3 regions of the Streptomyces sp. NPDC047130 genome follow, and region 1 is predicted to be linked to each of the others. Evidence: riboswitches for the same ligand, from Rfam matches in the RefSeq annotation. Region 1 holds a riboswitch; each other region holds the start of a gene.
What was found. Region 1 has a riboswitch for thiamine pyrophosphate ahead of thiO (glycine oxidase ThiO). Riboswitches for the same ligand answer to the same signal wherever they lie in the genome.
Positions count from the first base shown of each region.

Region 2: linked by a shared signal. The riboswitch ahead of thiC (phosphomethylpyrimidine synthase ThiC) and the one ahead of thiO (glycine oxidase ThiO) in region 1 are both predicted to bind thiamine pyrophosphate.
Region 3: linked by a shared signal. The riboswitch ahead of ABZ836_RS21240 (thiamine ABC transporter substrate-binding protein) and the one ahead of thiO (glycine oxidase ThiO) in region 1 are both predicted to bind thiamine pyrophosphate.

Region 1 is NZ_JBEYUK010000002.1:98,539-101,807, forward strand. It holds gene ABZ836_RS02975 (Rv2175c family DNA-binding protein) at 1-214, opposite strand, end outside; gene ABZ836_RS02980 (FAD-dependent oxidoreductase) at 286-1,518, opposite strand; gene ABZ836_RS02985 (hypothetical protein) at 1,579-1,893, opposite strand; TPP riboswitch at 1,976-2,088, shown strand; gene thiO (glycine oxidase ThiO) at 2,084-3,269, shown strand, end outside.
Region 2 is NZ_JBEYUK010000019.1:49,596-52,864, forward strand. It holds gene ABZ836_RS21815 (SsgA family sporulation/cell division regulator) at 1-56, shown strand, start outside; gene ABZ836_RS21820 (YibE/F family protein) at 212-1,654, opposite strand; TPP riboswitch at 1,726-1,902, shown strand; partial or broken gene thiC (phosphomethylpyrimidine synthase ThiC) at 1,895-3,269, shown strand, end outside.
Region 3 is NZ_JBEYUK010000018.1:42,294-45,562, forward strand. It holds gene rlmN (23S rRNA (adenine(2503)-C(2))-methyltransferase RlmN) at 1-1,100, shown strand, start outside; TPP riboswitch at 1,129-1,234, shown strand; gene ABZ836_RS21240 (thiamine ABC transporter substrate-binding protein) at 1,317-2,393, shown strand; gene ABZ836_RS21245 (iron ABC transporter permease) at 2,459-3,269, shown strand, end outside.

The sequences.
Region 1 (3,269 bases):
GCAGGCCGGTGAGGCCCTTGACCACCTTGTCCCCGTCGATGAAGGCGGCGGGGACGTGCAGCGCGCGGTTCTCACCCCGGCGCACGGCGATCAGCTGGCCTTCCTTCACCAGCTGCCGCACGCGCGTCACCTCCACGTCGAGCTTCTCGGCGATGTCGGGGAGGGTGAGCCACTCGGGAACGAGAGCATCGGTCTTGGCGTCAATCTCGGTCACAGGACCAAGCGTGCCATCCAGGACCGGGAGGGGGAAGTCGGGCCCCCCGCGCTGTGGTCCTTCCGGGCGTCTCAGCGGGCGGCGGACGCCTTCAGCGGGCGGGCCGGGTCACGGATCAGGTCCGGGTCGACGAGCGCCCCGGACGCGATCAGCCGGCGGCCCTGGGCCAGGTCGCGGGGGCGGCCCACGGCCAGCAGGGCGACCAGGCGGCCCTCGCGCAGCCAGCACACGCTCCACGCCGGGTCGGCGGGCTCGCCGCGCCACAGCAGCGTGTCGGCGCCGGCGTGGTGTCCGGCGTACTGCACGAAGCGCCCGAACTGCTCCGACCAGAAGTACGGCACCGGGTCGTAGGGGGCCGCCGCGGTCTCGCCGAGGATGCCCGCGGCGACCGTCCCGGCGCCCTGGAGCGCGTTGTCCCAGTGGTGGACGAGGAGCCGCTCGCCGTACCGGGCGGAGGGGAAGGAGGCGCAGTCGCCGACCGCGTACACGTCCGGGGCGGAGGCCCGCAGCCGCTCGTCGGCCAGCACCTCGCCGTGCGGTCCGAGGTCCACGGCGCCGGCCAGCCACCGCGTGGAGGGCCGCGCGCCGATGCCGACGACCACCGCGTCCGCCTCGAGCCGCGTGCCGTCGGCCAGCAGGACCGCGCCGGGCTCGACGCGGTCGACCCGGGCCCCGGTGAGCAGGGTGGCGCCGCTCTCGGCGTACCAGGCGCCCATGGGCCGGGCGACCTCTTCCGGGAGCGCTCCGGAGAGCGGCCGTCCGGCGGCCTCCACCACGGTCACCGGGCAGTCGGCGTCCCGGGCGGCGGTGGTGAACTCGGCGCCGATCCAGCCGGCGCCGGCCACCACCACGGACTCCTTGCGCTCCAGCACGGGCCGCAGCCGCCGGGCGTCGTCGAGGTCGTGCAGCACGTGCACGCCCGCGGAGTCCTCGGTGCCGGGCAGCCGGACCGGGTGGGCGCCGGTGGCGGCCACCAGCACGTCGTAGCCGACGGGCCCCCGGGCGGTGTCGATCTCCTTGTCGGCGGTGCGCACCCCGGTGACCGCGCAGTCGAGCCGCAGGTCGATGCCGAGGCCCGCGAAGTCGACGTCGAAGGCGGCCGCGCGGTCGGCGTCGGCCTGGCCCAGCAGCACCGCCTTGGACAGCGGCGGACGGTCGTACGGCGGGTGGGGCTCCGCGCCGATCATCGTCACGGTGCCGTCGAAGCCCCGCTCACGCAGCGCCACCGCCGTCCGGACCCCGGCCATGCCGGCCCCGGCGATCACCACGCGCCGTCCGGCCCGTCCCCGCGTCTGCTCGTTCACGCCCTCGCTCACTCCCTCACCATAGACATCCCGAGCGCCACGGACACCGGAGCGCCGGAGTCACGGACGGATCTCCTCCACGACACTGGTCCCGCTGCCCGGCCGGGACTCCCACTCCCAGGTCTCCTCGAGCCGGATCCGCCCGTCGGGGAGCTCGACGACCCGCGAGACGCAGTGCCCGGAGGCGGTCGCGCCGTCACGGGTCAGCTGCACGTAGCGGAAGTCCACCCGGTCGTCCTCCCGGGTGCCGACCAGGTACCCGCGGGTGATGTCGCCACCCTGATAGGTGGCCCACACCTCGCCGTCGCGCTCGTGGTAGCGGAAGCGGGTCGCGGATCCGACCTGTCCGGGCGCCTGGTCGGAGACGGGGGCCATCAGCAGGCCGTCGAGGGAGGTGGAGCGGGTCACGGGGTGACTCCCTTTCAGCGTCGTGGAGCAGGGGTTAGGGTGGCGACGGTAAGGCACTCGCGGGAGCCCGGACGCACCGGGCTGAGAGGGAGGCTGGCGGCCTCCGACCGTACGAACCTGATCCGGGTCATTCCGGCGAAGGGAGGAGCGGGACGCCATGACGTCCGACGTACTGGTGGTGGGCGGCGGGATCATCGGCCTGGTGACCGCCTGGCGGGCCGCGCGCGGTGGCGCGGCGGTCGCCGTGGTGGATCCGGATCCGGGCGGCGGTGCGGCTCGGGTGGCCGCCGGGATGCTGGCCGCGGTCACCGAACACCACCACGGGGAGCAGGAGTTGCTCGCCCTCAACCTGGAGTCCGCGCGTCGCTGGCCGGCGTTCGCCGCCGAGCTGGCGGAGGCGTCCGGCATGGACGTCGGCTACCGGTCGTGCGGCACCCTCGCCGTCGCCCTGGACGCCGACGACCGCGCGGAGCTGCGTGAACTCGCCGAGCTGCACCGGTCGCACGGGCTGAGCTCGGAGTGGCTGACCGGCCGGGAGTGCCGCCGCCTGGAGCCGATGCTGGCACCGGGGGTGCGGGGCGGGCTGCGGGTGGACGGTGACCACCAGGCCGACCCGCGCCTGCTGGCCGCGGCGCTGCTGCGGGCCTGCGAGCGGGCCGGGGTGGTGGTCCACCGGCGGCGCGCCGTCCGGCTCGAGGTGACCGGCGGCCGGGTGACCGGGGTGGCGACGGAGGACGGCGCCGTGCTGCCCGCCGGGCGCGTGGTGCTGGCCGGCGGGAGCCGCAGCGCGGAACTGGACGGGGTGCCCGAGGAGGTGCGGCCCCCGGTCCGGCCGGTGAAGGGGCAGGTGGTGCGGCTGGCCGTGCCGCCGGTGTACGCGCCGTTCCTGTCCCGCACGGTGCGGGCCGTGGTGCGCGGCAGCTCCGTCTATCTGGTGCCGCGGGAGAACGGGGAGCTGGTGGTGGGGGCGACCAGCGAGGAGCTGGGCTTCGACACCACGGTGACCGCGGGCGGCGTGTACACGCTGCTGCGGGACGCCCGTGAGCTGCTGCCCGGCATCACCGAACTGCCGCTGACCGAGACCCTGGCGGGGCTCCGGCCGGGCACGCCGGACAACGCCCCGCTGCTCGGCCCGACCTCGCTGGACGGCCTGCTGCTGGCCACCGGCCACTACCGCAACGGCGTGCTGCTCACCCCCGTCACCGGCGATCTGATGGCCGAGACCCTGGCCACCGGGGCGCTGCCCGCACGGGCCCGCGCCTTCGCGGCGGACCGTTTCGCCGTCAAGGCCCGCGGCGCCGAGGCTCGCGGCGGGGCGGCAGGCGCCGGGACAGCCCTCGCCG
Region 2 (3,269 bases), on a different contig from region 1:
CCCACCTGGACGAGGCGCTGGACCGCATCCTGGCCGAGGAGCAGAGCGCCGGCTGACCCCGTCGCCGTGGCCCGCGTCGCTGCCTGTGAAGGAACGCTTCCGCCCGGCGGCCGGAAGGGCGCCGGGGCTCCTCCTCCGCCCCACCGGCCGCGGGCGCCCGCGCCGGAACCCGACGCGGGACGACGCCCGGTGATCAGCAGGAGCAGCAGGATCAGCGGCGGCGGCGACGCCCCCGGGTCCCCCGCCCGCCGGAGCTCCGGCCGGAGGCCTGCCCGGCCGAGCGCCCGACTCCCCGGCCGGCCGGCCGGGGAGCGCCGGAGCCGCCCGGCCCGGGACGGTCGGCGGAGACCACCAGGGCGGCCAGCGCGGTGGTCACCGGCACCGAGGCCACCAGTCCGATGGAACCGACCAGGGTGCGCACGATCTCCTGGGCGACCAGCTCGCTGTTGGCCACCGAACCCACGCTGCTCTGCGCGATGGAGAAGAGCAGCAGCAGGGGCAGCGCCGCACCCGCGTAGGCGAGGACCAGGGTGTTGACCACCGAGGCGATGTGGTCCCGGCCGATGCGCAGACCGGCCCGGTAGAGCCCGCGCGGCCCGAGCGAGGGATTGGCCTCGTGGAGTTCCCACACCGCGGAGGTCTGGGTGACGGTGACGTCGTCGAGGACACCGAGGGAACCGATGATGATGCCGGCCAGGAGCAGACCGCTCATGTCGAGTTGCGGGTAGAGACCGTGGATCAGGCCCGTGTTGTCGTCGGTGTTGCCCGTGAGGTCGCCCCAGCCGATGAACACCGAGCCCAGGACGCCGATCAGCAGCAGCGACACCAGGGTGCCCAGGACCGCCACCGATGTCCGGGCCGACAGCCCGTGGCAGAGGTAGAGCGCGATCAGCATGATGGCGCTGGAGCCGACCACCGCCACCAGCAGGGGATTCGATCCCTGCAGGATGGCCGGAAGGATGAACAGGGTGAGCACCAGGAAGCTCACCGCCAGCGCGATCAGCGCCATCAGGCCGCGCAGCCGGCCCACGACCACGACCGCCACCGCGAAGATGCCCGCCAGCAGTGTCAGCGGCAACTTGCGGTCCATGTCCATCACGGAGTACTGCAGTTCCTTGGGCGCCGTCGGCTCGTAGGCGACGATCACCGAGTCGCCCTTCGCCAACTGCCGTGACTGGTCGCGCTGGACCGTCTCGACGAAGGTGCGGCCCTGGTCCTTGCCGGTGTCGATGCGCACCGTGGCCAGCGTGCACTCCTGCTTCTGGTCCTGTTGCTGCCCGCAGGTCGTCTTCTCGACGCGGGTCACGGTGGCCTGCTCGGTGTGCCGGTCGAAGCCCACGCCGGAACGCTCGTGGTCCGGGGCGCCGCCGGGCCAGAGGGCCAGCAGCCCCACCACCACGGCGGCGGCGAACGGCACCAGGACGGCGGCGATGATCCGCCGGAGCCGGCGGGAGGCCGGTGCGGCCGGTCCATGGGCGTGGCTGTGGCTGTGACTGTGCCCGTGCCCGTGCCCGTGTCCGGGGGCGGCGGGTTCGGGCGCCGGGCCGGGGCCGCGACCGCGGTCGGGGCGGGGGCCGTGCTGCGCATGGCCGTGAGGCACGTGTGCGTCGGAGGAGGGACGCTGCGGTTCGGGAGGCGGTTGCATGGTGCTCACGGACAGATCATCCCAAGAGTGACAGAGGCCTACTGTTCACCGCGCCCGGCGGGACGCTAGCGTGGGGTCACCTTTGCACACGCGGGAGCTCGGAGCACCGGGCTGAGAGGACGCTGACCTCCGTTCCGCCCTGGTTCACAGGGCGCACAGACGATGTTTCACGGGAAACATCGCGCCGGAGACCGCTGCGTCGACCGCCGAACCTGTTACCGGGTAATGCCGGCGTAGGGAGTAGGTCTCATGACCGACAAGGAAGCACGCACGCCTGCTCGTTGGCACAAGGGCCATGTCGAGGGTTCCCGCCCCGACATCCGCGTGCCGGTACGACGGGTCCACCTCACCAACGGCCGCGCGGTGTCGCTGTACGACACCTCCGGCCCGTACACCGATCCGGCGGTGGACACCGACGTCCGCCGGGGCCTGCCGCCGCTGCGGCAGAACTGGATCATCGCCCGCGGGGACACCGAGGAGTATCCGGGCCGTCCGGTCCGCCCCGAGGACGACGGCATCCGCCACACCACGCCGCGGGGCGGACTGCGGAACCTGGACGCGGTCTTCCCGGGCCAGCCTCGGCGACCGCGCCGCGCCCGGGACGGCGGCCCCGTCACCCAGCTCGCCTACGCGCGACGGGGTGAGATCACGCCCGAGATGGAGTTCGTGGCCATCCGGGAGGACGTCCCGCCGGAGGTCGTGCGCGAGGAGATCGCCGCGGGACGGGCGGTGCTGCCGGCCAACGTGAACCATCCGGAGATCGAGCCGATGATCATCGGCAAGCGGTTCCTGGTGAAGGTCAACGCCAACATCGGCAACTCGGCGGTGACCTCCTCGATCGAGGAGGAGGTGGAGAAGATGACCTGGGCGACCCGCTGGGGCGCCGACACGGTCATGGACCTCTCCACCGGGCGGAACATCCACACCACCCGCGAGTGGGTGCTGCGCAACTCCCCCGTCCCCATCGGTACCGTTCCGCTCTACCAGGCGCTGGAGAAGGTCGACGGCAAGGCGGAGGAGCTCACCTGGGAGATCTACCGGGACACGGTGATCGAGCAGGCGGAGCAGGGCGTGGACTACATGACCGTGCACGCCGGTGTGCGGCTGGCGTACGTGCCGCTGACGGCCGGGCGGAAGACGGGCATCGTCTCCCGGGGCGGGTCGATCATGGCCGCCTGGTGTCTCGCGCACCACAAGGAGAGCTTCCTCTACGAGAACTTCGAGGAACTGAGCGAGATCCTGGCCGCCTACGACGTCACCTACTCGCTGGGCGACGGTCTGCGGCCCGGGTCGATCGCCGACGCCAACGACGAGGCGCAGTTCGCCGAGTTGCACACGCTGGGGGAACTCGGCCGTATCGCCAGGCGTTGTGGAGTGCAGACGATGATCGAGGGCCCGGGACACGTCCCGATGCACAAGATCAAGGAGAACATCGACCTGCAGCAGGAGGTCTGCGATGAGGCTCCGTTCTATACGCTCGGCCCGCTGACCACGGACATCGCTCCGGGGTACGACCACATCACCTCCGGCATCGGCGCCGCGATGATCGCCTGGTGGGGTACGGCGATGCTGTGCTACGTCACCCCCAAGGAACACCTGGGGCTGCCCGACCGGGACGACGTGA
Region 3 (3,269 bases), on a different contig from region 1:
AGCCCGGAGAACTCACTTTCGTCGCCCCGCGCGGAGCCAAGAAGCCGCCGCGGCACCTCGCCGACCTCACGCCCGCCGAGCGCAAGGAAGCGGTGGCCGCGGTCGGCGAGAAGCCGTTCCGCGCCAAGCAGCTCTCGACGCACTACTTCGCGCGGTACGCGCACGACCCGGAGCAGTGGACGGACATCCCCGCCGCCTCGCGGGACAAGCTGCGGGAGGCGCTGCTCCCGGAGCTGATGACCCCGCTGCGGCACCTGTCCACGGACGAGGGCGCCACCCGCAAGACGCTCTGGAAGATGTTCGACGGCACGCTCGTCGAGTCGGTGCTGATGCGCTACCCGGACCGGGTGACGATGTGCATCAGCTCGCAGGCCGGGTGCGGCATGAACTGCCCGTTCTGCGCCACCGGCCAGGCCGGACTGGACCGGAACCTGTCGACGGCGGAGATCGTGCACCAGATCGTCGACGGCATGCGCGCGCTGCGCGACGGGGAGATCCCCGGCGGCCCGGCGCGGCTCAGCAACATCGTGTTCATGGGCATGGGCGAGCCGCTCGCCAACTACAACCGGGTGGTCGGCGCCATCCGCCGGCTCACCGACCCGGAGCCCGACGGCCTCGGCCTGTCGCAGCGCGGCATCACCGTGTCCACGGTCGGCCTGGTGCCCGCCATCAACCGGTTCGCCGACGAGGGCTTCAAGTGCCGCCTGGCGATCTCGCTGCACGCCCCCGACGACGAGCTGCGCGACACGCTGGTCCCGGTGAACACGCGCTGGAAGGTGCGGGAGGTGCTGGACGCAGGCTGGGAGTACGCCGCGAGGTCCGGGCGCCGGCTGTCCATCGAGTACGCGCTGATCCGCGACATCAACGACCAGGCCTGGCGCGGCGACCGGCTGGGCCGCCTGCTCAAGGGCCGGCCCGCGCACGTCAACCTGATCCCGCTGAACCCGACGCCGGGCTCCAAATGGACCGCCTCGCGGCCCGAGGACGAGAAGGCGTTCGTCGAGGCGATCGCCGCGCACGGCGTGCCGGTCACGGTGCGTGACACGCGCGGTCAGGAGATCGACGGGGCCTGTGGTCAGCTCGCCGCCACCGAGCGGTAATCTGGCCACACCACACATCCGAATAGCGATTATCCGACAGGGGAGCGCCACAGCGCTGAGAGTGCGGTACCGACCGCAGACCCTCTGAACCTCGCCCAGGTCATTCTGGGTAGGGAGTTCGGGCACCTCGAGCTGTTGCGCCCTGCCCGGGAACGGTCCGCCGTTCCCGGGCAGGGCCGCGTCTCTTCCTGGTCACCCAGGAGGAAAACCGTGTACATGCGCAGGAAGTCCGCCGCCGCGACGGCGGCCGTTCTCGTCCTCGCCCTCGCCGCGTGCGGCGGCTCCGGCGGCTCCGGGGACGACGTGCAGGAGTCCGGCGGGAAGACCGTGACCCTGATCAGCCACGACTCGTGGGCCGCCTCCAAGGAGGTGATCGCCGAGTTCGAGAAGACCTCCGGGTACAAGCTCAAGGTCCTGGAGGACGGCGACGCCGGGCAGGCCCTCAACAAGGCCGTGCTCACCAAGGACCACCCGCAGGGCGACGTCCTCTTCGGCGTGGACAACACGCTGCTCTCCCGCGCCCTCGACAACCAGCTCTTCGACCCGTACGAGGCCGAGGAGGCGGCGCGGATCGGCGAGGGGTTCCGGGTCGAGGGCGACGCGGCCACGCCGGTCACCACCGGCGACGTCTGCGTGAACTACGACAAGGCGTACTTCGAGAAGGAGGGCCTCGAGCCGCCGAACAGCTTCGACGACCTGGTCGAGCCCGCGTACAGGAACCTGCTGGTCACCGAGAACGCCGGCACGTCCTCCCCAGGCCTGGGCTTCCTACTGGGCACCGCCGCCGAGTACGGGGACGACGGCTGGCAGGACTACTGGAAGAAGCTCCGGGCCAACGGCGTGAAGGTGGTCAGCGGCTGGGAGCAGGCGTACAACGAGGAGTTCTCCGGCTCCGCCGGCGGCAAGCAGGCGGGCGGCGACCGGCCGCTGGTCGTCTCCTACGCGTCCTCCCCGCCGGTGGAGGTGATCTACGCCGACCCGCAGCCCGAGGAGGCGCCGACCGGCGTGGCCACCGGGACCTGCTTCCGCCAGATCGAGTACGCGGGCCTGCTGAAGAACGCCGCGAACCCCGAGGGCGGCAAGGCGCTGCTGGACTTCCTGGTCTCCAAGACCTTCCAGGAGGACCTGCCGCTCAACATGTTCGTCAACCCGGTCCGGTCCGACGCCGCGCTGCCGGAGGCGTTCACCGAGCACGGCGCCGTCGCCGAGGACCCGAGGACCCTGGCGCCCGAGAAGATCGCCGCCAACCGTGACGAGTGGATCGACCGGTGGACCTCCCTCGTCGTGCGGTGACCAGCACCGGCACCAGCACCGGCACCGGCACCCGGCTGCGGAGCGGCGCGGCGCGGCTCGGCCTGATGGCCGTGCCCGTCGCGTTCTTCGCGGTCTTCTTCGCCCACCCCGTCGTCGCCATCGTCCTGCGCGGACTGCGTGGCGAGGACGGGGCGTGGCGGATCGGGGAGGCCGCGGGGGTGCTGGGGCGGCCGGAGGTCCGCGAGGTCCTCTGGTTCACGCTCTGGCAGGCGCTGGCCTCCACGGCGCTCACCCTGGTGATCGCGCTGCCCGCCGCCTACGTGTTCGCCCGGCTGCGCTTCCCCGGACGGGAGCTGCTGCGGGCGGTCGTCACCGTGCCGTTCGTGCTGCCGACGGTGGTGGCCGGCACCGCCTTCCTCGCCGTGATCGGGCGCGGCGGGCTCACCGACACCTGGTGGGGCCTCCGGCTGGACGGCACGGTGTGGGCGATCCTGCTCGCCCACGTCTTCGTGAACTTCGCGGTGGTGGTCCGCACCGTCGGCGGGCTGTGGGCCCAGCTGGACCCGGGGCAGGAGGAGGCCGCCCGGATGCTCGGGGCCTCCCGGTTCACGGCCTGGCGCACGGTGACCCTGCCGGCCCTCGGGCCCGCGGTGGCCGCCGCCGCAGTGATGATCTTCCTCTTCACCTTCACCTCCTTCGGCATCGTGCAGGTCCTCGGCGGGCCCGGCGTCTCCACGCTGGAGACGGAGATCTACCGCAGGACCGCCGACCTGCTGGACCTGTCCACGGCCGCGGTGCTCAGCCTGGTCCAGTTCGCCGCGGTGGGCGGCGTGCTCGCCGTGCACGCCTGGACGGTGCGCCGGCGGGAGGCCGCGCTGCGGCTCGTCGACCCCGCCACCACCGCCCGCCCGCCCC